Regions from separate parts of the Lysinibacillus sp. FSL H8-0500 genome, predicted to be linked through region 1. Evidence: riboswitches for the same ligand, from Rfam matches in the RefSeq annotation. Region 1 holds a riboswitch; each other region holds the start of a gene.
What was found. A riboswitch is a leader RNA that binds a small molecule or an ion and turns the genes downstream of it on or off. The one in region 1 is predicted to bind S-adenosylmethionine.

Region 2: it holds a riboswitch for S-adenosylmethionine, as region 1 does, so the genes downstream of both, metK (methionine adenosyltransferase) here and metA (homoserine O-succinyltransferase) in region 1, are expected to answer to the same signal.
Region 3: it holds a riboswitch for S-adenosylmethionine, as region 1 does, so the genes downstream of both, MHB44_RS17805 (methionine ABC transporter ATP-binding protein) here and metA (homoserine O-succinyltransferase) in region 1, are expected to answer to the same signal.

What each region holds. Positions count from the first base shown of each region.
Region 1 covers NZ_CP150292.1:2,301,259-2,312,393, forward strand. Annotated here, with positions in the region: gene MHB44_RS10955 (response regulator transcription factor) at 1-606, opposite strand, end outside; gene MHB44_RS10960 (HipA domain-containing protein) at 951-1,751, shown strand; gene MHB44_RS10965 (hypothetical protein) at 1,744-2,127, shown strand; SAM riboswitch class I at 2,361-2,472, shown strand; gene metA (homoserine O-succinyltransferase) at 2,561-3,496, shown strand; gene MHB44_RS10975 (endospore germination permease) at 3,539-4,648, opposite strand; gene MHB44_RS10980 (hypothetical protein) at 4,669-4,902, opposite strand; gene MHB44_RS10985 (Ger(x)C family spore germination protein) at 4,904-6,106, opposite strand; gene MHB44_RS10990 (spore germination protein) at 6,110-7,639, opposite strand; gene MHB44_RS10995 (HesB/YadR/YfhF family protein) at 7,762-8,052, opposite strand; gene plsY (glycerol-3-phosphate 1-O-acyltransferase PlsY) at 8,074-8,676, opposite strand; gene parE (DNA topoisomerase IV subunit B) at 9,157-11,133, shown strand; gene parC (DNA topoisomerase IV subunit A) at 11,130-11,135, shown strand, end outside.
Region 2 covers NZ_CP150292.1:3,568,290-3,579,424, reverse strand. Annotated here, with positions in the region: gene MHB44_RS16945 (DUF1177 domain-containing protein) at 1-245, shown strand, start outside; gene MHB44_RS16940 (ArgE/DapE family deacylase) at 238-1,506, shown strand; gene MHB44_RS16935 (IclR family transcriptional regulator) at 1,640-2,401, shown strand; gene MHB44_RS16930 (aminopeptidase) at 2,413-3,336, shown strand; gene MHB44_RS16925 (NUDIX domain-containing protein) at 3,553-4,020, shown strand; gene MHB44_RS16920 (prolyl oligopeptidase family serine peptidase) at 4,004-4,780, shown strand; gene pckA (phosphoenolpyruvate carboxykinase (ATP)) at 4,846-6,432, opposite strand; SAM riboswitch class I at 6,877-6,995, shown strand; gene metK (methionine adenosyltransferase) at 7,254-8,450, shown strand; gene MHB44_RS16905 (gamma carbonic anhydrase family protein) at 8,639-9,151, opposite strand; gene MHB44_RS16900 (alpha/beta hydrolase) at 9,287-10,093, shown strand; gene MHB44_RS16895 (alanine/glycine:cation symporter family protein) at 10,219-11,135, shown strand, end outside.
Region 3 covers NZ_CP150292.1:3,717,476-3,728,610, reverse strand. Annotated here, with positions in the region: partial or broken gene tnpB (IS200/IS605 family element RNA-guided endonuclease TnpB) at 1-979, shown strand, start outside; gene MHB44_RS17815 (hypothetical protein) at 1,096-1,437, shown strand; gene MHB44_RS17810 (thioredoxin family protein) at 1,455-1,766, shown strand; SAM riboswitch class I at 1,823-1,926, shown strand; gene MHB44_RS17805 (methionine ABC transporter ATP-binding protein) at 2,011-3,039, shown strand; gene MHB44_RS17800 (methionine ABC transporter permease) at 3,029-3,697, shown strand; gene MHB44_RS17795 (MetQ/NlpA family ABC transporter substrate-binding protein) at 3,764-4,618, shown strand; gene MHB44_RS17790 (LysR family transcriptional regulator) at 4,665-5,567, opposite strand; gene sufC (Fe-S cluster assembly ATPase SufC) at 6,039-6,824, shown strand; gene sufD (Fe-S cluster assembly protein SufD) at 6,843-8,150, shown strand; gene MHB44_RS17775 (cysteine desulfurase) at 8,150-9,379, shown strand; gene sufU (Fe-S cluster assembly sulfur transfer protein SufU) at 9,369-9,794, shown strand; gene sufB (Fe-S cluster assembly protein SufB) at 9,893-11,135, shown strand, end outside.

The DNA.
Region 1 (11,135 bases):
GGATTTTAGCTTGAGTTTCAAGCGTGTCATATTAACGGATAGCGTATTATCATCGACAAAATGCCCATCATCCCAAAGCTCTGTTAGTAACTCTTCTCTTGTGATGACCGTGTGAGGGCTTTGCATAAATAGCTTCATTAATTTAAACTCATTTTTACTAAGCTCTAACACCTCTCCGAGATAGGAAAGTACCATTTTATCACAGTTTAAGACAAGCGCATCAATGGCTAGCTGTGTTGTTTGTGGTGTTACTCTACGTAGCACCGCTTCGATTTTGGCAAGCAAAATGCCCATGCTAAAGGGCTTCGTTATATAATCATCAGCCCCTTGTGTAATACCTCGAATTTGTTCAGATTCATCACTTCTTGCTGATAAAATAATCAAGGGAGTTGTCAGACGTTTACGCAAAATTTTTGTATAAAAAAAGCCATCATATTGCGGCAAATTAATATCCAATAAAATTAAATCCGGCTGAATTTCTTCAATTTGCGTAAGCACATCGCCAAACTCATCAATTAAAAAAACCGTATAGTGATTGGCTTGTAAATATTCCTTGATGTACTTTTTTAACAGCTCATCATCTTCAACTACTGCGATTTTTATCATGATTTCACCTCGCATTAATGATACACCATGAAAACATTTCCTCCTAGATTAAAAAGGTTGTTGCTGGGGAGGGCACTAAAAAGTTCAAATCTCGTTCTCTTCATTTCTGTAGTATAATAATGATTCAAAAGATTTTTGAAGGTGATAATGGCACTACCGTCACATTCATTTATAATTAGTGGTAGGTATTATGAAATAAAAGATGACAATAACGATTACAGCAGGTTTTTCTAAATTTCTGTATTATATAGACCATAATGTGACGAAATGAACGAAGCCAACATAACAAATTTTTTTGATGGATAACTTCATGAAATATAGTTGGATAGAAGGATGTGAACCATATGGAGAAAGTCGTTATTCCCGCAGAAGCAGTCCAAATAATCAGTACTTCAAGTAAGGGGGATCAATCGAAATGGCATGTGAACAATAGGTGGATTAAAAAAAATACACTAGGCTATGAAGGACAGGCTGAGGTATTGGCATCCCTTATCTTATCCTGCTCTACCATAAAGGAATATGTTGCATATAGCCCTTGTGAAATCCTTTTACCGAATGGAGATACAGCTATTGGCTGTTACTCCTATGACTTTCGAGGCAAGCTACAGGAAGTTACACTCGAACGTTTATTTGAAGCCAATTTCACAACAACAGATGCCATTTTAAATCATACGGCATTATCGACAGCAGAGAAATTTGAACAGTTGATGCAACAGGTTGAAGTATTTACTGGGCTGGATGTACGAACAGAAGTGGCTCGTTTGCTTGCATTTGATGCGCTTATTTTGAACGAAGATCGTCATACAAATAATATTTTATTTCTCTATGATCCTACCAGAAAATCATGGCGACTTGCACCAATTTTTGATAATGGACTTAGTTTTTTATCGGATGAAAAAGACTATCCGCTAGGTAAGCCATTGAGCATTTTAAAAAGAAAAGTGAAAGCAAAACCATTTAATTCTAACTTCTCAAAACAGCTCGCCCTATATAGGGGACCTGCATTTATTAATAAGGCAAAGCTACTGCAATTACTTGAAACAACGGTTATTGATTTTGGACGAGCAAAGCAAGTGTTACTTTCGCAATTAAATGACCCTAGTTTTGCCCATCTTTTCTATGAAGGAAGTGATTGTGATGATTGATTATTTGAAGTTTGATGTGATGTGGATGGATGATATTATTGCACGAGTGGATTTAAAGCCTATGAATGGTGGAACACCGTATGTTATAAATTATATTGATGATTTTAATAAGCAGTTTTCACCGAATATGGAGGGGCATATTACAATCGAGGAGCTTGAGAAATGGTTGAAATGGCGCACTTTCCCTCCTACTCGTGCTAATGCGGATGAATTGTTGGAAAGTCTTGGTATGCAGGCATTTAATCGCTGGGGCATTGTGCGAAAAACGCATGGGGTGATGGCGGATGATGAAATTTGGTTGCGATTTGATGGAGAAACATTGACACATAGGGATGTTTGTTTGCGAAAAAACCTTTATTATCCTGAAGAAGCTTAATGCATAGCAACGACAGGAAATTGATGATGGATATCACGATGAAATTGTTGTTGCGGAAAATAGGCTTGATAAAATTGTAGCAGAAATTTCTTCAGTAGACTTAAACCTTTTCGTATGTTATACAACAAGATTATAAAAGTTGACAAAAGAAGTAGGGTGTTTTTCAACAGAGGAATGCTAAACCCTATTGTCAAATATTTTAAATAGTGCTACAATTCGATGTAGTTAAATAAACCTTATCAAGAGAAAGCAGAGGGATTTGGCCCGATGACGCTTCAGCAACCTCTAACAATGGTTAGAAAGGTGCTAATTCCAGCAAAGGATTTTTCCTTTGAGAGATAAGAGTGGACGTGAAAAAATCCTTCTCATTCTATCTCGTATGGAATGAGAGGGATTTTTTAATTGTAAGCAATAACAGAGAGGGGAATGCAAGATGCCAATTAATATTCCGAAAAATTTACCAGCTGGAGAACATTTACGTGAGGAAAAAATCTTCGTGATGGAAGAGGATCGCGCAAGAACACAGCAAATTCGTCCGTTAAGTATATTAATTTTAAATTTAATGCCTGAAAAAGAAAAAACAGAATTGCAATTGCTACGCTTATTAGGAAATACGCCGTTACAGGTTAATATTACCTTTTTAAATACGGCGACACATAAATCAAAAAATGTGAGTAAATCACATTTACAGCTATTTTACACAACATTCTCGCAAATTCGTCATCGTCGCTATGATGGCATGATTATTACAGGAGCGCCCGTCGAGAAAATGGAATTTGAGGACGTGAACTATTGGCAAGAAATAAAGGAAATTATGGATTGGTCCAAAACCAATGTGACATCTGTTCTTCATATTTGTTGGGGGGCACAGGCAGCACTCTATCATCATTATGGTATTGGTAAGTTTGAGCTTCCTGCTAAATGCTCAGGGGTTTATTCCCATGTTATTACCGATTTAACGGTTGATTTAGTGCGTGGTTTTAGCGATTTATTTACAGCGCCGCATTCACGCCATACTTCTGTCTCCATTGATGAGGTACGTAATCACCCTGATTTACGTTTATTGTCCTATTCAGAGGATGCAGGAGTCTTTATTGTACAATCGAAGGATAATAAAAATATTATGATTACAGGTCACTTAGAGTATGATGCGACAACATTGGCGGATGAATATCATCGCGATATGGAGAAGGGGCTTGCTACGGCAGTGCCTGTTAATTATTTTCCAAATGATGACCCAACACAAGCTCCCATCAATACATGGCGTGCCCATACGCATTTATTATTTTCAAACTGGTTGAACTACTATGTTTATCAAGAAACACCATATGAATGGGATTTGGTGGAAGAGCTTGAATATCATATTTAGTTTATCAATAAAGTCTAATTTCTTCTCGCTATGCAGAGGAAATTAGACTTCTTCCTTCTTTTGTGGCTTAGGCTTTCGAATAATAGCCACCACTAGCAATAGAATAGGCAGTAAAATCATTAGGATAAATGATAAAATAGGCCAAATTTCATTATTGTAGTTATTGGAATGAATAATATTTGGATGCACAATTTGCGATAGTCCAAGTATCATTAAGCCCATTGGCACAACAAGGGGTCGATAATCCTTGATATTTAGCATCTGGGCAAGTCCTACAACACTTGCATAGAAGTACATAAATGTTCGAATATACAGAGTCGTAATCCACATAAACGCCATTATCACTTCAATGCGCTGCAAAAAATTACCGATTGATATTCTTTGTGCAAGCGCATAGCTAGGAAATGTTCGAGCAGCAGTGTTATCGGGTCCTAAGACAAGTATGCAGAGTGTTACCATTGTTGTAAGAACAACCCCACCAATAATAGTGCCTCTATAAAAGCCTTTTTGTGCAGAATGCTGTACATTGACCGTTATTGGATAAAGCATTAATAGCACCACTAATGGAAATGAAAAGATACTTAAAAAGCGTGCAATACTATAGAGCATCGATGTTTTCGTAGCCTCCAACATCGGCTGTATATTGTCAAACGTAATTTGTGGTGCAATACAAATCACGAAAAAAATAAAAATCAAGAAAAATAGCGGAAAGAGAATTTCAGCAGAACGTGCAAAGGTTTCAATACCTAAGTAGGCTGCATACATAATAATAATGCTAAAAAGCAGAGCAAAGGCCATCGTAGGTGTTTCTGGCATAATCTCTGTTTGCATAAAAATACCAATAAAATATAATAATTCGCCTGTTGAAAGAATGGTTGTGATTAAAAAGCACATCGTTGTGAGAGTGCCAAAAAAGCGTCCTAAAATTTTCTTATTTACCTCAACAAATGTCAGGGTAGGAGTTTGCTTAGCTAGGGTTAGCAATAATTTTACAATGAATAAACTGAGTATGACACCAATACTTGCCGCAATCCACGCATCCTGCTTGGCCATATTCGTAATGCTGGCAGGGATAAATAAGATAGCCGTACCGATGGAATAGAGTATTGTAATAATGGTGAACTGTCTTGAACTAATCATTTCTTTTTCCATCTACTGACTCCTCCATGTAGCTATTTGGTGAATGACACAATATACTCTTTAATAGGTGTAAGGATAAAGGTAATAACGTCTAATGGACTTGGAATATTGATTTTAAGAGCGATTCCTATATTTAAAGCTGTGCCAATTAGTAAAAGAATAGAAAATACTACAATCGTCTTTGTGTCTTGTAGCTTTTTTAGCGTTGGAACCGATAGTAGAGCAATAATAATGGAAAGTATAATAATTGCTATTGCCAGAATCATGCTATTCTTCCTCCTTTGGCATATCTAATAAGGAGTTTTGCAGAGTGCCTATACTTTGTGTCTTCACCTTTACATCCACATTGACCTGCAATTCTGGAAACATGGTAGGCCAATCCGCTTTGATTTTTTTCCACTGCTTTGCATCAGCTCGATGTAGGGCATCACAAAATCCCAAAATATCGACTTGATAGTATTGTTGAATCGTCTCTAATGTTTTTTCAATTCGTTTCTGGATGCTTTGCGCGGTCTTTTGGTTGATATAATCCATGGTGGCACTTTCCATGAGATTGATCGTACACCCTACTTCATCCACATTTTGAATAATATTGATTTGTACATCAATTTTCGGTGTCCCACGCTCAAAAGTACCTTTTATTTTGGTATGGGATTGCGTGATTTCCATAGACAAAGTTCCTTTTTCAGGACAGGCGATTCTTTCCACCGTACTTTTAATGGTGTCGTTCAGAAAGCTAATGCTTTTACTATCTTCCTCTGATAGTAATCCCACGAATTGATTGTCTTTAAAAACAGCTAAACCTGCATACTGTAGCCAAGCAGAGGTTTTTACCCGTTGTACATTTGTTTGATCCATTCCTAATTTCCTATCACCATGGATTTCAATAGCTGTAAGAATGGCACCTCTCTCTTCTTTATGAAGCATATCGACTAATTCATCTATATTGACAGCAATTGTAGAGCCCCAAGCTTTTTCAGAGGTTCGCAGAGAATTGACCATTTTATTGGCAGGTATTTTTTCAATGGGTGTTAGTATATTTAACACTTCCTTCGCTGTCGCCTCATAGGACATAATGACATCGAAATCATTTCGAAATTCATGATCTCGTGCAATTAAATCAAGTGATTCATCAATCCCCTCTTTTGCAAGGTCCTCTCCTAACACAACGACTTGGAGATGGGAAAAATACGGCTTTCTGGCCGCAACCGTTGTCATTTTTCGGATTGCCTCAAAGATAGTCTCACCCTGTGCATGATAGGTAATGACTGGGGCGCGCTGAGTGGAGACCTGTCGTACAGAAATCTCACTAGGATCAACAATTTGCACCGTTATTTCAAAGTGATCTTCGACTTTATCGATGCCAAGTGCTACGACAATCGCTAATTCATTTAATTCACGTTTACTCCAGCATCCACTTAGAAGTATGGTAAGGATGCATAGTAAGCCAATCCCTTTTACTTTAGCCATATCTTATTCCTTTCGCCCTTTGCGGTTGATATAGGCGTGCCCTCTTACCATGTTTTTTTGATTGATCAGGCGAGGTCGTGTTCGTAACCATCGACGTGGGAGCAACAGAAATGCATCCTTTTGATCCTTTAAGATAAATGGTGCAAATGGGCTTAAATAAGGTACACCAAATGTACGAATGCTGCATAGATGAAGAATAATAAGCATAATGCCAAACATTACACCAAATAAGCCAAACATAGCAGCTATAATCATTAGGGGAAAGCGTAGCACACGAATGGTATTTGATAAGCCATAAGCTGGAAATAAAAAGCTGCAAATCGCTGTTAAGGCCACAATAATAACCATTACCGCTGACACCACACCAGCATCTACAGCGGCCTGTCCAATAACAAGAGTACCCACAATGGAGACAGCAGGCCCAATGGTTCTTGGCATACGAAGCCCTGCCTCTCGTAATATTTCAAAGGCAACCTCCATAATGAGTGCTTCCACTACAGCAGGAAAGGGCACGCCTTCTCGTTGGGCAGCAATACTAATCAGCATTGGTGTTGGTAGCATTTCCTGATGAAAGGTGGTAATCGCTACATAGAGCGAGGGAGCGACTAAGGCTAGGCTAATACCAAAAAATCGCAATATACGAATGAGTGAGCTAATAAACCAGTGCTGGTAGTAATCTTCTGCTGATTGTAGAAAAGAAGTAAATAATGCAGGTACAACCAAAACAAAGGGGGTACCATCAACAATTATTGCTATTTTGCCTTCTAATAATTCGCCAGCAATGACATCAGGGCGCTCAGAATTATAGATAGTGGGAAAGATAGAGGTTTTAGCATCTTGAATATAATCCTCAATATAGCCACTTTCTAGTATGCTATCTGTATCAATGCGATCTAAACGTGCTAATACCTCAGCGACAATTTTATCATTAGCAATGCCATTGATATACACGATGGCTACATCTGTTTGTGTGACATCGCCAATTACACGTGACTTTATCCAAAGATTAGGACTTTTAATTTTTCGACGAATTAATGCTGTATTGGTACGCAATGTTTCAGTAAAAGCTTCCTTTGGTCCTCTAATCACTGATTCGGTGGATGGCTCTGTGACAGCTCGATCTCTGGCATGTTTTGTGTTTGTAGCAAAGCCTGATGCCAAGCCGTCCAACAAGATCACGGTTTCGCCATTAAGAATTGCTTGATAGAGTGCTGTAAAATGTTCGATATTGGCGATGTCACCCACTGTTAAAAAGGAATTTCGAATATGTTGATAAATGGTTGAAATATCAAACTCATGCTCTTCCTCGCTATGCATCATCAGCTTATCAATCACTGCATCCGCAATCATTGTTTTATCGACTAAGCCATCAATAGCAATCATGGCCAGGGTATGGTGGCCAACGGTTATTTTACGTACCATGATATCGTTACTATGACCAAGTGTATGATCAATTATCTTTAGATTTTTTTCTAGGGATTCGTTTAATACTTCATGGAATGGGGAGGTATTGGTATTGTTAGACAGAGACATGTGCGTTCCTCCTCAAATGGACGTTCATTATTTATAGAATAGACAACTTTAGAAGGAGATAAACGAAGGAAGCCATTAAAAAACAGTATATCTCCCACGTAGCTCGAAGGAGATATACTGCTTTATGTACGATAGTCGTATTGTAATTCATCATTATTTGTATCAACGTCTACATGTAAATTATGCTCGTTGAAAAACCATAAGTCCTTTTCCTCAATGTAATAGGTTACATCATCAATAACGGTTTCAACACCAATCGCAATTGGTTCCTCACGTGTCATGCCAAGTGAAAAGCCCTCATGAAAGGGGCTAGAGCCGCCATAGCGAGCATAAAAACGAATTGTATCACCAGGCTCGACTTCCATCTCTTGTTTAAACCATTGTAGCGCTTGATCTGTCAATGCAATGTCCATACGTACATGCTCCTCTCTTCTCTAAAGCCATTTTACCTTTGGCTCCGTGCCATTTTTAATACGGCCAATATTGGCGCGGTGACGATAAATAATAAAGGTAAATAAAAAGGCTACTAGGATGCCTAATGCAAAATCGCCTGTAACAAAATAATAAACGATTGCATAGATAAGTGCTACTAATGCGGCGATCATAGAGGTTAAGCTAACGATTTTTGTTATTTTTAATGTCACAATAAATGTTATAAATAACAGGACAAATAGGGGCCATGAATAACCAAGTAACACACCAGCAGAGGTTGCCACCGCTTTTCCACCGCGGAAATTAGCAAAGATAGGGAACATATGACCAATTACGGCAACTAGACCAAGCACTAATGGATGGATAGGGCTGTCTGCGAAAACGGGCAATGATACTAGTAAAACAGCCGCTGTTCCCTTTAAAACATCCATCACCGTGACAACAATCCCTGCTTTTTTCCCTAATATTCGAAAGGTATTGGTTGCACCAAGGTTACCGCTTCCATGTTCACGAATATCTGTATGATAAAAAAGTTTGCCTATCCATAGCCCAGAAGGTATAGAGCCAATTAGATAAGCGCATAAAATAATAAGTCCATTCACCATAAGGTAGACACCTTTCCTTCACTTGATACGAATAGTTTGTCACAAGTATTTTACACTTTTTCTTGTGAATCTACAATGTTCGGAAGGAGAATTCACAGGAAGCCTTGAATTCAAATAGTTAGACAATCCAATCATTAGAGAGTAGCAACGCAAATATAGGGATAATGGTCATTTTGTCAATTGTTCCTTCCTTTGATAGAATAGAAGTCTATCTTTAGCATGTTTGCTGATGATGTATGGAGGATTGGTGTGTAGTTTATTTTGCAACTAAATGCGTAATGATGCGTCAAATGTTACGACTAAGAGAAGAGCAGCTACTTAACTTGCTTAAATCCCATTTTTAAGAAAGTGTTGAAGATGTTTACTATTGAAAAGAGTAAAATTAAATAAGACCTGTCGCTAGATCTTGACAGGAAATGCTATGATTGATTAGGATGAGAATAGCAATAGAACATGCGTTTGTTTTTGGAGGGGAATTTTTTGACGAATAAACAGTCACCTAGCGTCTATAATGATGACGCCATACAAGTATTAGAAGGATTAGAAGCGGTACGCAAACGACCCGGCATGTATATCGGTTCAACGGATGGCCGTGGACTTCACCACCTTGTGTATGAAATCGTAGATAATGCGGTGGATGAAGCACTGGCTGGCTTTGGAGCTCATATTATTGTCACGATTCATAAAGATCAAAGTGTAAGTGTGCGTGACTTTGGCCGTGGGATGCCAACAGGTATGCATAAAATGGGCAAGCCAACCCCTGAAATTATTTTTACGATATTACATGCTGGCGGGAAATTTGGGCAGGGCGGTTATAAGACAAGTGGCGGCTTGCATGGTGTAGGCTCCTCTGTTGTGAATGCGCTATCAACCTTTTTAGAGGTAACGATTCATCGCGATGGGAAAAAATATCGTCAGCGCTTTGAAAACGGTGGACATCCCGTAACAACGCTTGAAGAAATTGGACAGACAAAGCAAACAGGGACACTGGTTCATTTTCTACCAGATGAAACGATTTTCTCTGTGACAAAATTTAACTACGATACATTAGCAGAGCGTTTACGTGAGTCAGCTTTTTTATTAAAGGGCTTAAAAATTGAATTAATTGATGAGCGCGAGGAAGGCAAAAAGGATGTGTTCTTTTATGAGAACGGTATTGAAGCTTTCGTTGCGTATTTGAATGAAGAAAAAGATGTCCTTCATCCTGTGAAATATGTAGAAGGCATACAGGATGATATCGAAGTAGAGTTTGCTTTCCAATATAACGATGGCTATTCCGAAACGATTTTATCCTTTGTCAATAATGTGCGTACACGTGATGGTGGGACACATGAAACAGGTGCAAAAGCGGCACTCACACGCGTTTTTAATGAATATGCTAGGAAAATTGGCTTGCTGAAGGAAAAGGATAAAAACCTAGAAGGAACGGATATTCGAGAGGGTTTAGCAGCCATCGTGTCTGTGCGAATTCCAGAGCATTTACTACAATTTGAGGGACAAACAAAGGGCAAGCTTGGTACAAGTGAGGCTCGTTCCGCTGTAGATAGTGTTGTATCGGAGCAAATTTTATATGTGCTGGAGGAAAATGCGGAATTATCAGCCTCTCTTGTACGAAAAGCAATTCGTGCCCAGCAAGTGCGAGAAGCGGCTCGAAAGGCACGTGAGGATGCACGAAATGGCAAGAAAAATAAAAAGGGAAGTACGATTTTATCAGGAAAATTAACCCCAGCTCAGTCACGTAATGCGGCAAAAAATGAGCTGTATTTAGTCGAGGGTGATTCTGCAGGTGGCTCAGCCAAGCAAGGACGTGATCGCACATTCCAGGCCATTTTACCATTGCGAGGGAAGGTCATTAATACCGAAAAGGCAAAGCTGCAAGATATTATGAAAAATGAGGAAATTTCAACCATTATTCATGCGATTGGGGCAGGTGTCGGTTCAGATTTCTCCGTTGAAGATTCTGCTTACAATAAGGTTGTCATTATGACTGATGCGGATACAGACGGGGCACATATTCAAGTCTTGCTATTAACGTTCTTCTATCGTTATATGCGTCCGCTTATTGAGGATGGGAAAGTCTTTATTGCACTGCCACCATTATATAAAGTGTCTAAAGGAACAGGGAAAAAAGAAGTGGTTGAATATGCTTGGACAGAAAGTGATTTACAAAAGGCCATCAAAAAAGTGGGCAAGGGTTACATACTACAGCGCTATAAAGGACTTGGTGAGATGAATGCAGACCAGCTGTGGGATACAACGATGAACCCTGAAACACGTACATTAATTCGTGTCACAATTGAGGATGGTGCACGAGCAGAACGACGTGTCACGACGTTAATGGGGGATAAGGTGGAGCCACGTCGTAAATGGATCGAAGCGAATGTAGACTTCGGTATGGAGGATGATGCCAATATTTTAGATAATGAATTCATCCAACAAGAGGAGGGCCAAGCATGAGT
Region 2 (11,135 bases), 1.3 Mb from region 1:
CAACGACAAGTCCTGTTGTTGGTGTTGCCATTACAACAGAATCTGTAGTAGCGGGCTGTGCAACAGGTGCGACACATATTACAGATGTAGAAGGTGTTGTGCGATTTGTCTTAGAAGTAGCTAAAACTTATGGTGCTTATAAATGCTCATTCTTTGATGAACAGCAATTTACACATATGAAGAAATTATATGGCAGCATGAGCCACTTACAAACAAAGGGAAATGAGGTACAGGCACATGAATGATTTACAAGCACTGAAAGAGCAATTGATTGAAGCAGTTGAACAACATCAAGATGAATTAATTGAATTTTGTGCAAAGCTAATTCAAATTCCAAGTGTTAATCCTCCGGGAGATACAACTGAAATTACGGCTTTTATTGAAAACTATTTAAGCGAAGTAGGCATTACGTATGAAAAATATGAAGCTGCAGATAAAATGTATAACTTAGTAGCTTCTATTGGAAATGGTGAAGGAAAAGAGCTCGTTTATTGTGGACATACAGATGTTGTACCTGTTGGTGATTTATCGAAGTGGGATTTTGATCCATTCTCAGGTGAAGTCAAGGATGGCTGGATGCTTGGCCGCGGGGCGAGTGATATGAAAGCTGGTTTAGCAGGTATTATTTTTGCTACAAAGCTACTGAAGAAATTAAATATTGAATTGCCAGGAAAATTAACATTAGCAATTGTCCCCGATGAAGAAACAGGTGGCGAATTTGGTGTTCCTTGGCTATTAGAGCGAAAATTAGTAAAGGGTGATGGTTGCTTAATCGCAGAGCCTTCTTCACCATTAAATCCAACAATTGGACAAAAGGGTTCTTACTGGTTTGAATTAGAGGTACGTGGGGAACCTGGACATGGAAGTCTCTCACCATTGGCTGGACGTAATGCTATTGTCGATGCTATTCGAGCTATTCAAGAGATTCGTACACTCTGGGATATAGAAATTACCATCCCAGAGGAGGTACAGCCACTTATCAAGGTGTCAAAGAAATACATGCGTGAAGTGGAAAAAGATCGCTTGAAATATCAAGAAGTTTTAGAGAAAATTACTGTAAATATTGGTACAATTGAGGGAGGTACGAAGTCTAACGTTATTCCAGATTATTGTAAGGTGCAGGTCGATTGTCGCTTACCATTTGGTGTTACACAAGAGGAAGTAACAGAAATCCTGAAAAATAAATTAGATGCCTTGGAAATTGATTATTCGATCCAACGTTTTGGCTTCAAAAGTGTAGCTAATTATACGCCTGCTGACAACCCTGTATGCCAATCGATAGTGGAAAATATTTCTTTTGTAACAGGACAAGAGGCATATGGTGTTATGCAATGGGCAAGCAGCGATGCTCGGCACTTCAGACAATATGATATTCCTGTCTTACAATATGGTCCCGCTTATTTACCAAGTATTCATGGTTATAACGAAAAAGTCCGTGTTGAGGATATCGTACGCTGTGCAAAAGTATATATTACTGCTGCTATTGATTTCCTATATCAAAAGTAAGAGACAGCTACTCTCTTACTTTTGATAAAGTGATATCAGGTGCTGACGGCTGCTAAATCTGTCGATTATTTCCCCCTTAAAAGAGAGATTTGCAGCCGTTTGTACAGATAAATAGATCAGAAGGATGAGAGATATGCTAAAGACGTTAAATTTATCAATTGCAGTTTTAAAAATGTTTACAAAGGAAAAGCCTATATGGGGTGGACGAGAGCTAGCGATGGCAATGAACATGAATCATACAAATCTATATCGCATTCTGGAAACCTTCGAAAATAATGGATTTATTACAAAGGACCCTGTTACAAAAAAATATTCACTCGGCATTGCATTATGGGAAATTGGTATGAATATGTATGATTCATTAAATATCGATCAGCTTTGTATGCCTGCTCTTGAGAAGCTAAAAGATACAACTGGTGAAACGGCTATTTTAACAGTTTTAAATGGACTGGAAGCGTTAACTTTATTGAAAGCAGAGCCTATCAATAAGGTTAAATTTACTGTTTCAAGAGGGAGTCGTTCCCCACTGTATGTAGGGGCTTCTTACCGTTCGATGCTTGCCTTTTTAAGCGAAGAGCAAATTTCAAAGGTTATTGACAAGCCTTTAACTGCTTATACTAGTAATACGATGACAGACGCAACAGAAATACGTGCTGAGCTTGAGAAAATTCGTAATTGTGGCTATGCACTTAGTAATAGTGAATATTCTGTTGATGTGTTAGCACTTGCGATGCCGATATTTAATAGTGAAGAACAAGTTGTAGCCTCTATTACTGTGTCTGGGCCTATCTATCGTTTTACAGAACAACGTGTACCAGAGTTTTTAGGATCATTAACAGAAGCTAGAAATGAAATAGAAGGAATTATCCGTAGATATCATTTGAATTTTAATTAAGGAGCCCGATTATGCAGCATTTATATGATATTGCACTCAATATTTTAAAAGGCAATTTAAATGTTCAAGCGTCAGAGTCACTATTAATTTTGACAGATAGTCACAAACAAGACATTGCGAAAATCTTTTATGAAGCTGGGCTATCGATTACAGCAAATACAATGTTGATGGTGATGCCCCTATTAGAGAAATCTGGACAGGAGCCAATCCATCCAGTGTCTGAGCTGATGGCAAATGCTGATGTTGCACTTTGTATTACCTCTCACTCCTTAACACATACGCTGGCTCGTAAAAATGCCTGTGAAAAAGGTGGACGTGTCGCAACAATGCCAGGTGTGACAATGGAGATGCTAGAGCAAGGCGCCCTTCATGCGGATGCACAGGAGATTGAAGCAATGGTAGAAAAATATGTTCATTTACTTGATGCGGCAAAAGATATTCGCATTGTCAAGGATGGGTATGAGTTAACATTTAGTGTAGAAAACCGTTTAGGAATTCGTTCAACAGGTGTTATTCGTCAAGCTGGTGAGCACGGTAATATTCCTTCTGGAGAATCTTACGTTGCCCCTATAGAAACGTCTGCCAATGGAGAGATTTTAGTAGATGGTTCAATCGCCAATATCGGCGTTTTGAAGGAGCCGCTATTGTTAAAAATACGTAACGGTCGCCTAGAAGAGGCAATTGGTTCTGATGGTCCACAATTACTGGCGTTACTTGGTGAAGGGAATGGCAGAATCATTGCAGAGTTTGGCATCGGAGCCAACAAAAGTGCTATCCTATGCGGTAATGTACTAGAGGATGAGAAAGTATATGGTACGATCCATATAGCATTTGGCAGTAATGTACCTTTTGGTGGAGCAAATGCAGCAGATGTTCATATTGATTGTGTTGTAAAAAGCCCAATTGTTTATTTTGATGGTCAGCAAGTGCTGTAAGTAAAAGCGTGTCTTCAGATGAAGCACGCTTTTTTGCTTTACTTGACTGTAGTTTAAAGTTGCTTGTCTCTGTAAAATTACACTATAGTTAACTAGAGGAAGTAAACGATTTGCCATCCAAATAGGAATTAAGGCTAGGCATTGTCCATAAAATAGAAGCAATTAATAAGAGAATTGCGGCTGTTATGTATCATAAAAGAATGTGAGGTAAAAGATATGCTAACATTTACCGATTTACATGGTTTACAAGTAGATTTGAGTTTTACGAGAGGTGAATTTGAAATAGAGCCCAAACATGTCCTCGTTTTTTTAAAGCATGAAAATAAATGGCTCTGCACTATTCATAAGCATCGTGGTATAGAAGTCCCGGGGGGGAAATTAGAGGAAGGGGAAACAGTAGAGCAGGCAGCTATTCGAGAGGTATTTGAAGAGACAGGTGTCCATGTAAAAAATCTTCAATGGTTTGCAGAATATGCTGTTCATGATAAGGTATTATTTTGTAAAACAGTTTTTACAGCACAGTTTGCAGGACAGGAGCAGATTGAATTTGATTTAGAAACAGCAGGCATGCTTTGGCTTGCTGATGAAGAGTTTGTGAATCATCCGAACTTAAGCTTTCATATGAAAGATGAAGGAATGAAAAGAATGCTGGAGGAGTTGAAACGTCGTGACAAACAATGGTGAAATCGTTGCCAAGCGTGCCTATCCCTCACCAAATCCAGCCATACGTTTATTTGAAGTTACATATTTGTCACAGGGTTTGCGTATCAAAGGCTTGTTAGCTGAGCCTAAGGCAGAAGGTACATATGATGGCTTTTTATATTTAAGAGGAGGCATGCAAAGTATTGGCATGGTAAGAGCTTCCCGTATTGCCCAATTTGCAGCACAGGGGTTTGTTGTTTTTGCCCCATATTACCGTGGTAATCGAGGTGGGGAAGGTCGAGATGAATTTGCAGGCGCAGACCGTTATGATGCGGTTTATGCAGTAGATGTTTTAAAGCAATTTTGTAATGATCATATCCACGTTTTTGGCTTTTCGCGTGGAGGCATTATGGCACTTTGGACAGCCATTTTACGAAAGGATATTACCTCTGTTGTGACATGGGCTGGTGTTTCAGATGCAACAGCCACCTATTGGGAACGTACAGATATGCGGCGCATGATGAAGCGCGTTATTGGAGGGACACCTAATCGTGTACCAGAAGCATATGATGCCAGAACACCCTTATTTGAGATAGAGCATATTACAGCGCCAGTTTTGATTATTCATGGCTATCGTGATGAAAATGTAGATATCGAGCATGCTAGACAGCTTGCATTTTTCTTAGAGGATGCCAATAAAACTTATGAAACGTGGTATGAACAGGATTATGCCCATCAATATCCACCTGCCAAAAACCGAGAAACGGTTCGTGCTCTATGCCAATGGATGAAGCAACAATAGCAATGGCTGTAAAAATGAAAAAGACAAAGAGAACGATTCATTCTCTTTGTCTTTTTTGTTAGTTATTATTGTAATGGACCACCAAGTTTAGTGATGGCTTCCGAAACATCTGAGAATTTCTTAAAGTTTTCGTTGAATAGACCTGCAAGTTCAGCAGCTTTTGCATCATATGCTGCTTTATCTGCCCAAGCTTCACGTGGATTTAATACTTCTGATGGTACACCTTCAACAGCTGTTGGAATATGTAAACCAAATACAGTATCTTGTGTTGTTTCAACATTTGCTAATTTACCATCAATAGCAGCGCGTACCATTGTACGTGTATAAGAAAGCTTCATACGGCTACCTGTACCATACTCGCCGCCAGTCCAGCCAGTGTTTACAAGGAATACTTGCGCACCGTGCTTATCAATTTTTTCCCCTAACATTTCAGCATACACTGTTGCTGGAAGTGGTAGGAATGGTGAACCAAAGCAAGTAGAGAATACTGGTTCTGGCTCTGTTACACCACGTTCTGTACCAGCAAGTTTAGATGTGAAGCCACTTAGGAAGTGATACATTGCTTGCTCTTTTGTTAATTTACTGATTGGTGGTAATACACCAAATGCATCCGCTGTTAGGAAGATAATTGTTTGTGGATGACCTGCAACAGATGGGTCAACAATATTGTCAATGTATTGGATTGGATAAGCCACACGCGTATTTTCTGTTAATGAACCATCATCATAGTTACAAACACGTGTTTCTGGATCAACGATTACATTTTCTAAAACTGAACCGAAGCGAATGGCATTGTAGATTTCTGGTTCCTTTTCAGCAGAAAGATTGATTGTTTTTGCATAGCAACCACCTTCAATGTTGAAGACGCCATTATCAGACCAGCCGTGCTCATCGTCACCGATTAGTTTGCGTTCCGGATCAGCAGATAATGTTGTTTTACCAGTACCAGATAGACCGAAGAATAATGCTACATCGCCAGCTTCCCCAACGTTTGCTGAACAATGCATAGAAAGAATACCTTGTTGTGGTAATAAGTAGTTCATAATACCGAAAATAGATTTTTTCATCTCACCGGCATATTCAGTACCACCGATTAAGATAACTTTCTTTTCAAGCGATACGATGATAAATGTTTCAGAAGCTGTCCCATCAATCGCAGGGTCTGCTTTAAAGCTAGGTGCTGAGACAACAGTGAACTCTGCAACATGAGAAGCTAACTCCTCTTCAGTTGGACGGATAAATAATTGATGAGCGAACAGATTGTGCCAAGCATATTCATTGATAACTTGAATACTTAATTGTGAATCTTTGTCAGCACCTGCAAAGCCCTTGAATACAAATAATTCGTCACGTTCTTTTAAATATTTGATGACTTTCACATATAAATTATCGAACACCTCAGAAGAAATTGGTTGGTTGACTTTTCCCCAGTCAATTTGATCTTTTGTACTTTCCTCTTCTACTGTATATTTATCTTTAGGTGAACGACCAGTGTATTTGCCAGTTTCTGCACGAACTGCGCCATCTACCGTTAACATTGCTTCACCACGAGATGTAGCCTTTTCTGCTAATTGTGGTACTGAAAGTTGAACTTGAACATTGCCACCGTTTAATAATTCCTTCAGTTCATTTGCAATTTCTACTGAATTCATCGATTAAATACCATCCTTTTTTATAATATTCCCTTGATTCTGAGGGATTTTTTCTTAATTTCAAAAATAGTATAACACAATTACCTAAATAATCTATACTAATTAAGAAATTATTTTCGAGTTTTTATTACTTTTCAATAAACTGACAAAAAATAATGTTTTTCGAGTAGAATTCATTCAATCCTACTGTAATTTATTTTGAAAATAGGGTCACACATATGTTAACACACTGAGTAAGAAATATTGTAGGGTTGAATTTGCTTTTATTTCCATCATCATCCAAATTTAAAGGGTTTTATGATAATAATATTCTTTTTATGTCAAAAACATTACATGCAGAAGTGTGGAACTGTGTAATTGCGGAAAATAATAAACAATAGTCACGTATTAGAAAATATTTGACAATAGTCGACCTTTTCAGTAACATGAGTTATTGAACGGATACTCTTATCCCGAGCTGGTGGAGGGTCAGGCCCTGTGAAACCCGGCAACCTGCATGAACTATTTCACGACATGCGTTGGTGCCAACCTGATGCAAGGGGCATACCCTTGAACGATAAGAGTGAAAGGTTGCGTAGTCATTAGTCCTTTCCTCATGTAAAACAACGTGAGAAAAGGATTTTTTTTATTGTTAAAAATCAATGTAAAGGGCTGCCTCTATAGTTCTTTCCTTATTATAATGACGGATCTTTCGAAACCCTCGTGTTAAAAGCAGCAGTAACGGCTTGAGAGTTCAATCCTTCGGAGCGGACTTGACATGGGTAATGAGTACCGTATTCATACACCAATACTTTTGTAAAAGTAAATAGGAGGAAAACTAAATGACAAACCGTCGATTGTTTACATCAGAAAGTGTAACAGAGGGACATCCAGATAAAATTTGTGACCAAATCTCGGATGCTATTTTAGATGCTATTTTAACAGAAGATCCAAATGCACGTGTAGCGTGTGAAACAACAGTCACAACAGGTTTAGTCTTAGTGGCAGGGGAAATTACGACTTCTACGTATGTCGATATTAAAGGTATTGTTCGTGATACTGTAGCAGAAATCGGCTATACACGTGGTAAATATGGCTTTGATGCAGAAAACTTAGCAGTGCTTGTGGCGATAGGTGAGCAATCACCTGATATTGCACAAGGTGTTGACCAAGCATTAGAGGCACGTGAAGGCTCTATGACAGATGCAGATATCGAAGCAATTGGTGCAGGTGACCAAGGCTTAATGTTTGGCTATGCATGTAATGAAACACCAGAGCTAATGCCCTTACCAATTAGCCTAGCACATAAATTAGCACGCCGTTTAACAGCGGTGCGTAAGTCTGGTGAGCTTGCTTATTTACGTCCTGATGGTAAAACACAAGTAACAGTAGAGTACGATGAGCATAATATACCTGTACGTGTTGACACAATTGTTATTTCAACGCAGCATGATGAAGAGGTAACATTAGAGCAGATTCAAGCCGATTTAAAAGAATTTGTTATTGCACCAGTTGTACCAAGTCAGTTATTAGATGCGAACACAAAATATTTCATCAACCCAACTGGTCGTTTCGTGATCGGTGGACCTAAGGGAGACGCTGGCTTAACAGGACGTAAAATCATCGTTGATACATACGGTGGCTATGCGCGTCATGGTGGCGGTGCATTCTCTGGTAAGGATGCAACAAAGGTAGACCGTTCAGCAGCGTATGCAGCTCGTTATGTAGCGAAGAATATCGTAGCAGCAGGCTTAGCAGAGCGCGCTGAGGTACAGCTTGCTTATGCAATTGGTGTTGCTCAGCCTGTTTCCATTGCTGTTGATACATTCGGTACAGGAAAAGTAACAGAAAGCGAGATTGTGGAGTGGGTACGTGAGCTATTTGATTTACGTCCAGCAGGTATTATTAAAATGCTTGACCTTCGTCGTCCGATTTATAAGCAAACTGCGGCATATGGTCACTTTGGTCGTACAGATTTACAGGTACCATGGGAGCAAACAAATAAAGCCGATGCACTGCGAGAAAAAGCACGTTTATAAACTATTGAGCTAAAGCGATAAAGTAATTATAAAGTTATTGTAAGATACTATAATTGAAAAATGGACTAGCTTAAAAAAGCGCAAGAAACCAATGTTACCATTGGGTTTCTCGCGCTTTTTAAGAGTTTAACCTACTTCATCCTAATTTTAATCATTAACCCATTTTTTGATAATCAGTATTTACACTTTTACTTTTGAAGGGATTTATAGTATTGGCCCTTTTCAGCATATTCACGTACGATGCGCTCCATATCCTCTTTATCTTCAGCATTTAATTCACGTACAACCTTTGCTGGACGACCTAATGCTAAGCTATTTGGAGGAATGACTTTACCAGGAGGCACTAAGCTTCCTGCTCCAATAAATGCACCCTCTCCAATCTCTGCTCCGTCCAATATAATAGAGCCCATGCCAATTAAGGCATTTTTTCGAATTGTACAGCTATGTAAAGTCACTTGATGTCCTACCGTTACCTCGTCCTCAATAATTAACGGATATTTTGGACTTTGATGTAAGCAGCATAAGTCTTGGATGCTTACGCGTTTGCCAATAATAGTAGGGGATACATCGCCTCGAATGACCGTATTAAACCACACGGTTGTCTCAGCACCAATAGTTACATCACCAGTAATTGTTGCGTAATCAGCAATAAAAACAGATGGATCGATCTTTGGCATTTTATCTTTAAATGGATAAATCATGAAAATCGCCTCTTTTCTTTCTATAGATGTAGTATTATCGTATCAAATACACATCTTTATGAAAATATAAAATTAAAAAGTACCATGGATGTCGATATAATCATTATGTAATTATTTTTTAGGAGGACTATGTGAATGTGGAAATGGGAAGCTGATGGACAAGCAAAGGCTGTGATTGCTATTCTTCACGGTGCTTATGAGAATCACCGTTGGTATGCATGGCTTATAGAAAAACTAAGAATGGAAGGCTTCCACATAGTCATGGGAGATTTACCGAATCATGGGGTAAATACAGGATTTGGTCGTGTCCATGATGAGGATTTTAAATTGTACAATAAGTATACAAGGAATTTAATTGAAAATGCTTTTTCATATAATTTACCAACCTTTTTAATTGGACATGGGCTTGGAGCAACATTAATTCTTCATACCATGCATAAAAAGCAGTATGAATGTGCTGGTCTTATCTTAACATCGCCTTGGCTACAGTTAAAGCTATTACCAGGTAAATTAACGAATGCTTTAACAAGCTTAAGTACCATAACAGCCAATATAAAGATGACGCATCCGATTACATTTGAAAAACTAACGCGTCATGTTGAAGGAAGAGAAGAAATGAAGGATGAAAGACCCTTTACATCAGTTGTCACAGTGAAATGGTATCGTGAGCTACAGCAAATGATGCGAAATTTAGTGTTTATGCCAAAGGAAGAATTTCCTAATGTACCTATACTAATGATGACGGCAGCAAAGGATAGCATTACAGAAACACGCCAAACACGAAATTGGCTTCATCAGCAAGCATTTACAGAATTTCAGTTTAAAGAATGGGAAAATTGTTATCATAATTTATTTCATGAAGTAGAGCGTGATGAAATTTTTATGTATACGCGTGATTTCCTTAACAATGGTCTTCGAAGAATTGGTTATATCATTAAGTAACTTTAAACATGCTATTTACTACCATATCTACTTAAATATTGTTACTTGAATATAATATTGCAATTTTCGGAAAATTGTAATACTATAATGATTCAAAGTAATAATATTTGAATTGGGGGAGTAATATGGAAGTAATTGTTGGGAAGTTAAATGATATTTTATGGGGTCCGTGGTTTATTTACGGAATCCTATTAATTGGTCTTTTTTTCTCTGTTATCACCAAGTTTCTGCAAGTTCGGCATATTAAGGATATGTTTGTCTTAATGTTTAAAGGTGAAAAATCAGAAAAAGGGATTTCATCCTTCCAGGCGATGTCTATCGCTTTATCAGGCCGTGTAGGTACAGGTAATATTGCTGGTACGGCAACAGCAATCGGAATGGGCGGTCCTGGTGCAGTCTTTTGGATGTGGGCGATCGCTTTTATTGGTGCGGCAACAGCTTATGTAGAGTCCACATTAGCACAGATTTATAAAGAAGAGAAAGATACTGAATATCGTGGTGGACCAGCCTTTTATCTCGAAAAAGGTACAGGTCAAAAATGGTTTGGGGTTTTATTTGCGGTTGTAGCAGTCATCGCAATGCTAATCTTAATGCCTGGTGTACAGTCAAACGCCATTTCAGTGGCTGTGGAAAATGCTTTTGGTTTAGCGCCTTGGATTACAGGTGTTATTATTGTTGTGTTATTAGGTGCTATTATTATCGGTGGGGTTAAATCAATTGCGAATGCTGCACAAGTTATCGTACCATTTATGGCTGCAGCCTATATAATTATGGCGATTATTATCATTGCGATGAACATTTCGGAAATTCCATCTGTTATTGCATTAATTTTCTCAAGCGCTTTTGGTGCACAAGAAATCTTTGGGGGAATTATTGGCTCTGCTATTGCATGGGGTGTAAAACGTGGTATTTACTCAAATGAGGCAGGTCAAGGAACAGGGGCTCACCCTGCAGCGGCAGCAGAAGTATCACATCCTGCAAAACAAGGGATTGTACAAGCGGCTTCTGTATATATCGATACATTATTAATTTGTTCGGCAAC
Region 3 (11,135 bases), 1.4 Mb from region 1:
ATTAACGCAGTTAAAAAAAGAATTCGTATGGTTGAAAGAAGTAGACAGCATTGCGCTTCAATCCTCCCTTAAAAACCTTGCGGATGCGTATGCACGATTTTTCAAGAAACAGACTAAAGCACCACGTTTCAAGTCTAAAAACAATAAAGTACAATCCTACACAACAAAGCACACGAACGGCAATATTACGATTGTAGGAAACAAAATCAAGTTACCCAAACTTGGATTCGTCAAGTTTGCAAAAAGTCGTGAAGTTAAAGGGCGTATTCTTAACGCTGCAATCAGACGAAATCCAAGTGGTAAATATTTTGTTTCAATTCTTGTGGAAACAGACGTGCAACCACTAGAAAAAACAGGTTTTTCTGTCGGTATTGATGTTGGTCTTAAAGATTTTGCGATTCTTTCTACTGGAACGGTGTATAAAAATCCAAAGTTTTTCCGTTCACTTGAAAAGAAACTGGCGAAAGAACAGCGTATTTTGTCAAGGCGAAAAGAAATGGCATTGCAGCAAAAGAAGTCGTTAGAGGAAGCAAGAAACTACCAAAAACAAAAGGTGAAAGTCGCGCGCATTCATGAAAAAATAGCGCATGCAAGAACAGACTATTTGCAAAAAATCTCTACTGACATCATCAAAAACCACGATGTCATCGGTATCGAAGATTTGCAGGTGTCAAATCTGTTGAAGAACCATAAACTAGCGAAAGCAATTAGTGAAGCATCATGGTCGCAATTTAGAACGATGTTAGCGTACAAAGCAAAGTGGTATGGCAAACAGGTAGTGGCTGTATCTAAAACCTTTGCAAGTTCTCAATTATGTTCAGTTTGTGGCTACCAAAACAAAGACGTTAAGCATTTAAATCTTCGTGAATGGGATTGCCCTTCTTGTGGCACACATCATGATAGAGATAGGAACGCAGGACAAAATCTGAAAAACGAAGCGATAAGGCTTCTAACCGTAGGAACTACGGGGATAGCCTAATCCATAACTGGCGGTGACGCTGGTGTTCTTAGGAATCTCCCACTTCAATAACTAAGTGGGGGTAGTTCAATATATACTGACTTATAAGTGGGGATGTTTAAAATGGAGGTGGCGTAATGTTCCAGGGAAAATGCTTGATAGTAGAGGGGCGCTCAGATAAGCTTCAGATTAAGCCTATTTTGAAGGAGAATGTTACAATACTATGTACGAATGGTACAATTGGTGTGCATCAATTAGAAGAACTTCTTGATCCGTATGAGGGCTGTGAGCTTTTTACTTTTTTCGATGCAGATACTTCAGGTGATAAACTACGTGCATTAATGGACAGACATTATCCAGAGGCTGAGCATTTGCGTACAATGCCTACCTATAAGGAAGTGGAGACGACACCAAGAAAAGTGTTAGCAACAATTTTATTGCGCGCTCACTTCTCCATCCATAATGAATATATTTTGTAAGTAAGGTTGCGTGAATAATGGAAGAATGGTCAATAAAGCAGTGGGAAACGGCTATACAGTCGGGAGAGCAAGCTGCATTTTATTTATATACGCCGATTTGTGGCACGTGTGCAGTGGCTTCAAAAATGATGTCAATTGTTGAACAATTAGTACCACAACTACAATTAGGCCAAGCCAATATTAATTTTGTCGAGCAGATTGCCTATGAGCATCAAATTGAAAGTGTTCCCTGTTTGCTCGTCTGTAATGGCGGAAAAGTGACAAATAAAATATATGCTTTTCAATCCGTACCATTTTTATATGAATTGTTGAAAAAAGCAATTGACTGAACTTTGCCGGCATGGTAAAGTAACACATAGATTACAAAAACATTAAATATATCGAACTCTTATAAAGAGTGGCGGAGGGAAGTGCCCTATGAAGCCCGGCAACCATCACAGCGTGAAAAGGTGCCAAATCACCCAAAGATTTGTCTTTGAAAGATGAGAGAACGGTTAAACGTATAAGTACGGTAACCCCTTCTGCTTGTCTCTGAGTGAAGGGGTTTTCTATATGAGAAAAGGAGTATTGGCAATGATCCAGCTTCAAAATATTACGAAGAAATATAAAACAGCAAATGGTGAATTAACAGCAGTCAAAAACGTAGACCTCTCTATCGATAAAGGTGAAATTTTCGGTATTATCGGCTATAGTGGTGCTGGTAAAAGTACGATGATTCGCTTATTAAATGGATTAGAGAAACCAACAGCAGGAACAGTAATGGTGAACAATCAACAATTTTCATCCATTAAAGGGCAAAAACTTCGAGCTGCTCGACAAAAGGTAAGTATGATTTTCCAGCATTTCAATTTACTGTGGTCGAGAACTGTTGCCGAGAACATTGCTTTTCCTTTAGAAATCGCGGGTGTTTCCAAGGCTCAACGTGAAGCACGAGTGAAGGAATTGATAGCACTTGTTGGCTTAGAGGGACGTGATAAGGCCTATCCCTCACAGCTCTCTGGTGGACAGAAGCAGCGAGTAGGCATTGCACGTGCATTAGCCAATAATCCAGAGGTTTTACTATGTGATGAGGCAACCTCTGCGCTTGATCCTGAAACGACAGATGCGATTCTTGATTTACTTGTGGATATCAATGAACGCCTAGGCTTAACCATTGTGCTGATTACCCATGAAATGCATGTGATCCGCAAAATTTGTCATCGTGTAGCTGTTATGGAAGCGGGCGAAATTGTAGAACGTGGCGAGGTATTGCAAGTTTTCCAATCACCACAAGCAGCTATTACGAAAAAATTTGTAGCGCAAATTACAGATACAAAGGAAACGCTAGAGACCGTGGCACAAATCAAAGCCAATTATCCAACTGGCCAGCTTGTGAAGCTTATCTTTGTCGGTGAAAATACAGAACAGCCTGTTATTTCACATCTTATTAAACAATTTGATGTGGAAGTTAGCATTGTTCACGGTAATATTTCACAAACAAAGAATGGGGCATACGGTACATTAATTGTACAAGTTGACGGTTCACAGGCAAATGTCGCTGCAGCACTTAATTATTTAAATACAGTTGAAGTACAAACGGAGGTGATTGCACATGCTAAGTAATCTCTTTCCAAATGTAGACTGGGAAAATATGTGGGAGGCTACATATGAGACGCTGTATATGACAGCTATCTCAACGGTTGTAACATTTATTCTAGGATTAGTGATTGGAATCGTATTATTTTTAACAAGCCCCAATCAGCTCTGGGCCAATAAAATTGTCAACTTTTTAACCGGTTCCCTTGTAAATATTTTTCGCTCTATTCCATTTATTGTGTTAATTATTTTATTAATTCCATTTACAAAATTTTTACTTGGTACAATTCGAGGAGCCAATGCGGCATTACCAGCATTAATTATTGGGGCAGCCCCATTCTATGCACGTATGGTTTTAATAGCTTTACGTGAAATTGATAAAGGCGTGATTGAAGCGGCTCGCTCAATGGGTGCAAAGACATCGACAATTATTTGGAAGGTACTCATTCCTGAATCTTTGCCAGCATTAATTTCAGGTATTACCGTAACGGCTGTTGCACTTGTTGGCTATACAGCAATGGCAGGGATTATCGGGGCAGGAGGTCTAGGAAACTTAGCCTTCTTAGACGGCTTCCAACGAAATCGTACAGATGTGACATTAATGGCAACTATTTTGATATTAGTAGTTGTATTTGTGATTCAATGGATTGGTGATTTTATTACCGAAAAAATTGATAAACGCTAAAATGTAGAAGGTTATTCCGGTTTTTACCGCTAACATATTTTTACAAAATAAAAGGGAGTGTTATACATGAAGAAGTTATTAGCAGGATTATTTTTATCAATACTTGTACTAGCTTTAGCAGCTTGCGGTACTGATAAAAAAGAGGATGCCAATTCAGCATCTGATGGGGAAAAAACAGATAGTAAAGAAAATGTAACATTAAAAGTAGGTGCTTCCAATACACCACACGCAGTAATTTTAGAAAAAGCAAAACCGATTTTAGCTGAGCAAGGTATTGATCTTGAAGTTGAAACATATACGGATTATGTATTACCAAACCAAGATTTAGAATCAAAAGACCTGGATGCAAACTATTTCCAGCACATTCCTTACCTCGAGTTACAAATTAAAGACAATGGCTATGATTTCGTGAATGCGGGTGGTGTTCATATTGAGCCAATCGGTATTTACTCTAAAAAATATAAATCTTTAGAAGAGCTTCCAGAGGGTGCAACAATTTTACTGTCTAACTCAGTATCTGACCATGGTCGTATGTTATCATTATTAGAGGCTAAAGGTTTAATTACATTAAAAGAAGGTATTGATAAAACGGCAGCAGAATTAAAGGATATTGAAGAAAATCCTAAAAACTTTGAATTCGATGCAAATACTGCTCCTGAAATGCTAGTACAAATGTATGAAAACGATGAAGGCGATGCGGTTTTAATCAATTCTAACTTTGCCATTGATAACGGCTTAAATCCAATTGAGGATGCTATTTCTCTTGAGGATAAAGAATCTCCATATGTAAATATTATCGCAGTACGCGCAGGCGATGAAACAAAAGAAGAAATTAAAAAATTATTAGAAGTATTAACATCTAAAGAAATCCAAGACTTCATTTTAGAAGAGTGGAAAGGTGCAGTAGTGCCAGTAAAATAATAGTAGATTTTAGAGTACATAAGCCTTAAACTTATGTACTCTTTTTTTATTGGAATTGCGATAGGCGAGAGAAGAAGTTTTTTACAAAGTCTAAAAAAATGATTTCGGATGGGGCAATTTCCCGATTAATAGGTGAAATAATACCAACAGTTCTAGGGATTGTAGGTGCTTGAATAGGCACTTTTACAGTAAAACGAGCCGCTGAATCATAAAGAGAGCTTTCAGGTAGGAGACTGACACCAATGCCGGCAGCAACTAAACCTTTCAATGCATCCAAGTCCTCTCCTTCGGAAATCACATTTGGTAAAAAGCCCGCAGCACGACAAGCATCCATCGCTACTTTATGCAAAATATAGCCATCTGGAAATAACACAAAGAGATCATTTCTTAACTCTGCAAGCTGGATACTTTCTCTTTTTGCTAATGGGTGATTGGCTGGGAGTAGGGCTGCGATATTTTCAGTAAATAATATAGTTGATTGTATGGATTCATCCTTAGGGGGAAGCGGTCCTAAAAAAGCCAAGTTTAAATCGCGATTTTTAACAGCCTCAATTAAAAAGCGATAGGAGCCCTGCCGTAGCTGGAATTGTAAACCAGGATATTCGCGTTTAAAGGCAGAGATAACGGTTGGCAGTACATAGCTCGCTAAACTTGTAGGAAAACCAATTTTGATGGAGCCTTTAGCAGGATCAAGATACTCCTCTACCTGCTTGGCAGCAAAATCAATCGCTTTTAAAGCTGTAATCGTATGCTCAAGAAATATTTTTCCGATCGGTGTTAATTTTACATTGCGGCCAACACGTTCAAACAGGGGTGTGCCTAATTCATCTTCGAGATTTGCGATTTGCCGGCTTATGGCAGATTGTGCAACATGGAGATGCTCAGCGGCCTCTGAAATATGCTCACGTTCAGCAACCTCGACAAAATAGCGTAATTGACGTAACTCCACTAACATTTCACCTCTATTAATCTAAAAATAAGATTGATTTTATTTTAATTATAGTATTTAAGACGAAAAATGACTATTAATGTTTACATATCGATTTGAGCATAAAGCCAAAATATTTGTTTCCTTAATTGATTTCATTATCGTGAAAAAGGTTATAGTATAGATAGCGTTATCTATGTATTTTTGTTATAAAACCGCTACAAGTAGCCCTTTTCACGAGGTTTTCACTATGTAGCTAGATGAAATTCATTCTCAATTAGAAGTGATTTATTGAAAATGAAGGAACGTTATTCTCATTGATAAGTTTGACAAGTAATCAACTGAAATTGCTTACAAAGTCTTTATTTTTCAAGATTTTATTTAAGAAAATTGAAAGTGATTGAAATGGTTTGCATAGAGAACGATTTTCAGTTAAGATTAGAATGATGATAATTAAGGAATGGCAATCCATTCACTGAACACTATGGAGGTATTTTCATGTCAACTTTAGTAATTAAAGATCTTCACGTTGAAATCGACGGGAAAGAGATTTTAAAAGGCGTAAATCTTACAATTAATACAAATGAAATTCACGCAATTATGGGACCAAACGGCACTGGTAAATCAACACTAGCATCCGCTATTATGGGCCATCCTAAATATGAGGTAACTTCAGGTACAGTTGAGCTTGATGGTGAAGATGTGCTTGAAATGGAAGTAGACGAGCGTGCTCAAGCTGGGCTATTCCTAGCAATGCAATATCCTTCTGAAATTGCAGGTGTGACGAATGCTGATTTCTTACGTTCAGCAATTAATGCACGTCGTGAAGAAGGCGATGAAATTTCATTAATGAAGTTTATTCGTGAACTAGATAAGAACATGGAATTCCTTGAAATGGATGAAGATATGGCACAACGTTACTTAAATGAAGGATTTTCTGGCGGTGAGAAAAAACGTAATGAAATTCTTCAATTAATGATGATTAAGCCAACGTTTGCAATTTTAGATGAAATTGACTCTGGTCTTGATATTGATGCATTAAAAGTTGTATCAAAAGGTATCAATGCTATGCGTGGCGAAGGCTTTGGCTGTTTAATGATTACGCACTATCAACGTCTATTGAATTACATTACACCAGACCATGTACATGTAATGATGCAAGGACGTATTGTAAAATCAGGCGGTGCAGAGCTTGCACAACGTTTAGAAGCAGAAGGCTATGACTGGATTAAAAAGGAATTAGGCATTGAAGAAGAAACAGAAGAACAAGAAGCATAAGAGGGAGGACGAACTAGCATGACAGTGGAACTTAACTTGCCTGTAACAGTACAGGACGTGCGCTCGTTCTCAGAAGCAAATGGTGAACCAGCTTGGTTTACAGAGCTTCGTGCGGCAGCACTAGACAAAGTAACTGGTTTAGACTTGCCAAAACCAGATAGAACAAATATTACAAAATGGGACTTTGTAAATTTCCCAACACATACAGTTCATAGTGAGGCATTTTCTTCGCTAGATGGATTACCTGAAGAAGCAAAAGGTTTAATTGACCTAGAAGCACAGGAAAACTTATATATTCAACGTAATAATACACCAGCTTATTTAAAAACATCACAAGAGCTTACTGATAAAGGTGTTATTTTCACCGATATTTTAACAGCAGTTCGTGAACATGGTGAGCTTGTGCAAAAATACTTTATGACAGAGGCAGTTAAAGTCGATGAGCATAAATTAACAGCACTTCATACAGCGCTTGTTAATGGTGGTGTATTTGTGTATGTACCAAAAAATATAGTGATAGAACAACCATTACAGGTGATTTTCCTCAACGATCATGCAGAAGCTTCACTTTATAACCATGTTTTAGTCGTAGCAGAAGCAAACGCTGCTGTAACATATGTTGAAACATATATTTCAACGGTGGAAGAAGCAAAAGGTCAAGCGAATATTATTTCAGAGGTAGTTGTTCAAGATAATGCACAGGTAACATATGGTGCAGTAGATGTACTTGCTAAAGGCTATACAACCTATGTAAATCGTCGTGCACGACTAGCACGTGATGGAAAAATAGATTGGGCTCTTGGTTTAATGAATGACTCGGATACAATCTCTGAAAACATTACACACTTAGTCGGTGACGGTTCTCATGCTGATACAAAAACAGTAGTAGTTGGTCGCGGCGAACAAAAATTGAACTTCACTACGGAGGTTCGTCATTGGGGTAAAAACTCCATCGGGCATATTCTAAAACATGGCGTTATGAAAGATGCAGCACAATCTATCTTTAATGGTATTGGCTATATTGAACATGGCGCAACAAAAGCAGATGCACAACAAGAATCACGTGTATTAATGCTGTCAGAAAAAGCTCGTGGGGATGCAAACCCTATTTTATTGATTGATGAAGATGATGTAACAGCAGGACACGCAGCCTCTGTTGGTCGCGTAGACCCATTACAGCTTTATTATTTAATGAGTCGTGGGATCTCGAAAACAGAAGCAGAGCGCCTTGTTATCCATGGATTCCTTGCGCCAGTTGTTACGCAATTACCAATTGAAGGCGTTCAAAAGCAACTGACGGAGGTTATTGAAAGGAAAGTGCGCTAATGATGAATAAAGATATTAAAAGCTACTTCCCAATTTTAAATCAGGATGTAAACGGTCATCGACTAGTTTATCTTGATAGCGCAGCAACGTCACAAAAGCCTGTTCAAGTGATTGAAGCCATAAAATCTTACTATGAATTTGATAATTCCAATGTGCATCGTGGTGTTCATACATTAGGAAATCGTGCTACTGATCGCTATGAAGGTGCACGCGAGAAGGTTCGTAAGTTTATTAATGCAACGTCAACACAGGAAATTATTTTTACACGTGGGACAACAACATCTTTAAATACAGTAGCAGCAAGCTATGGCCGTGCAAATGTTGCGGAAGGTGATGAAATTGTTATTACCCAAATGGAACACCATTCCAATATTATTCCTTGGCAACAATTAGCTAAAGAGAAAAATGCAACTTTGAAATATATTGAGCTAGAAGCAGATGGCACTATTAGTTTAGAAAAAGTACGTGCAACGATTACACCTCAAACAAAAATTGTTGCAGTCTCAATGGCATCAAACGTACTTGGTACGATTAATCCAATTAAAGAAATTGCGCAAATTGCACATGCTAATGGTGCGGTTATGGTTGCCGATGGTGCACAGGCAGCCCCACATATGAAAATTGATGTGCAAGAGTTGGATGTAGATTTTTTAGGGTTCTCAGGACATAAAATGTGCGGACCGACTGGAATAGGTGTACTATATGGTAAAAAAGAACACCTTGAAAAAATGGAGCCAGTTGAATTTGGTGGCGAAATGATTGACTTTGTTGGGCTTTATGACTCAACGTGGAAAGAATTACCGTGGAAATTTGAGGGCGGTACACCTATTATTGCAGGTGCAATTGGTTTAGGTGCTGCGATTGATTTCTTAACGGATATTGGACTAGATAAAATTGCAGAGCATGAGCATAAGCTTGTAGGCTATGCAATGGATCAGCTTGAAACAATTGATGGTTTGAAAATTTTCGGCCCACGTGACCCAATGAAGCGCTGTGGACTTGTAACATTCAACCTAGATGATGTACATCCACATGATGTAGCGACAGTTCTGGATATGAATGGCATTGCTATTCGTGCAGGACATCACTGTGCACAGCCATTAATGAAATGTCTTCAGCAAGTAGCAACTGCACGTGCAAGCTTCTACCTTTATAACACAGAGGAAGATATTGATCGTCTAGTTGCGGGGTTACGTTCTGCGAAGGAGTATTTTGGCGATGTCTTTTAATAATTTAGATCAACTATATCGTTCTGTTATTATGGATCACTATAAAAACCCTCGTAACAAAGGGTCTTTAGAGGGTGATGCTGTAACAATTGATATGAACAATCCGACATGTGGCGACCGTATCCACTTAACATTAAAGGTGACTGATGGCGTTGTGGAGGATGCAAAATTTGATGGGGAAGGCTGTTCTATCTCCATGTCCTCTGCATCCATGATGACACAGCTTATTAAAGGAAAAAAAGTAGAGGAAGCATTAGAGCTTGCCGATATTTTTTCTAAAATGATGATGGGCGAAGAGTACGGTGATAAATATGACCTTGAGGATGTTGAAGCACTACAAGGGGTTTCACAATTCCCAGCACGTATTAAATGTGCCACATTAGCTTGGAAGGCAATGGAGAAAGGCGTAAAGTAAAAAAATTTCTTGTGAAAGAGTGAAAGTACATGCTGCTTTCACTCAAGGCAAGGATCGAATATCTTGAGAAATACAACTCAATGAACGGAGGAGAAACGATGGCTAAAAAAATGCCTGATATCGGCGATTACAAATACGGTTTCCATGACAAGGACGTATCAATTTTCCGTTCAAAACGTGGTTTAACTGAAGAAATCGTCCGTGAAATTTCAAATATGAAACAAGAGCCAGAATGGATGCTAGAATACCGTTTAAAAGCTCTTGAAACATTCTATGCAAAACCAATGCCACAATGGGGTGGCGATCTGAGTGACTTAAATTTTGATGAGATTACGTACTATGTAAAACCATCAGAAGCTACACAAAGATCATGGGATGAAGTACCTGAGGAAATCAAAGCTACTTTCGATAAATTAGGTATTCCAGAAGCAGAGCAAAAATATCTAGCAGGTGTATCTGCGCAATATGAATCAGAGGTAGTGTATCATAATATGAAACAAGACCTTGAAGACCTTGGTATTGTCTTTAAAGATACAGACTCAGCGCTACGTGAAAACGAAGATATTTTCAAAGCACACTGGGGTAAAGTTATTCCTTACACTGACAATAAATTTGCTGCACTGAATTCAGCAGTATGGTCAGGTGGCTCATTTATCTATGTACCACCAGGTGTTAAGGTAGAAACGCCATTACAAGCATACTTCCGTATTAACTCTGAAAATATGGGTCAATTCGAACGTACTTTAATTATTGTGGACGAGGGTGCACATGTACACTATGTTGAAGGCTGTACAGCTCCTGTTTACACAACAAACTCTTTACACTCAGCAGTCGTAGAAATTATCGTGAAAAAAGATGCTTATTGCCGTTATACAACGATTCAAAACTGGGCGAACAATGTCTACAATCTTGTAACAAAACGTACAGTTGTTGAAGCAAACGGCACAATGGAATGGATTGATGGTAACATTGGTTCGAAATTAACAATGAAATACCCAGCATGTATCCTAAAAGGTGAAGGTGCTCGTGGTATGACATTATCCATTGCCTTAGCAGGTAAAGGGCAACACCAACATGCTGGCGCAAAAATGATCCATATGGCACCAAACACATCTTCAACAATCGTGTCGAAATCGATTGCAAAACAAGGTGGTAAGGTAACATATATGGGACAAGTTCGCTTCGGTCCTAAAGCAAGCGGTGCACGTGCCAATATTGAATGTGATACGCTCATTATGGATAATGAATCAACGTCTGATACGATTCCATACAACGAAATCTTTAATGATAATGTTTCTTTAGAGCATGAAGCAAAAGTTTCAAAAGTATCGGAAGAACAAT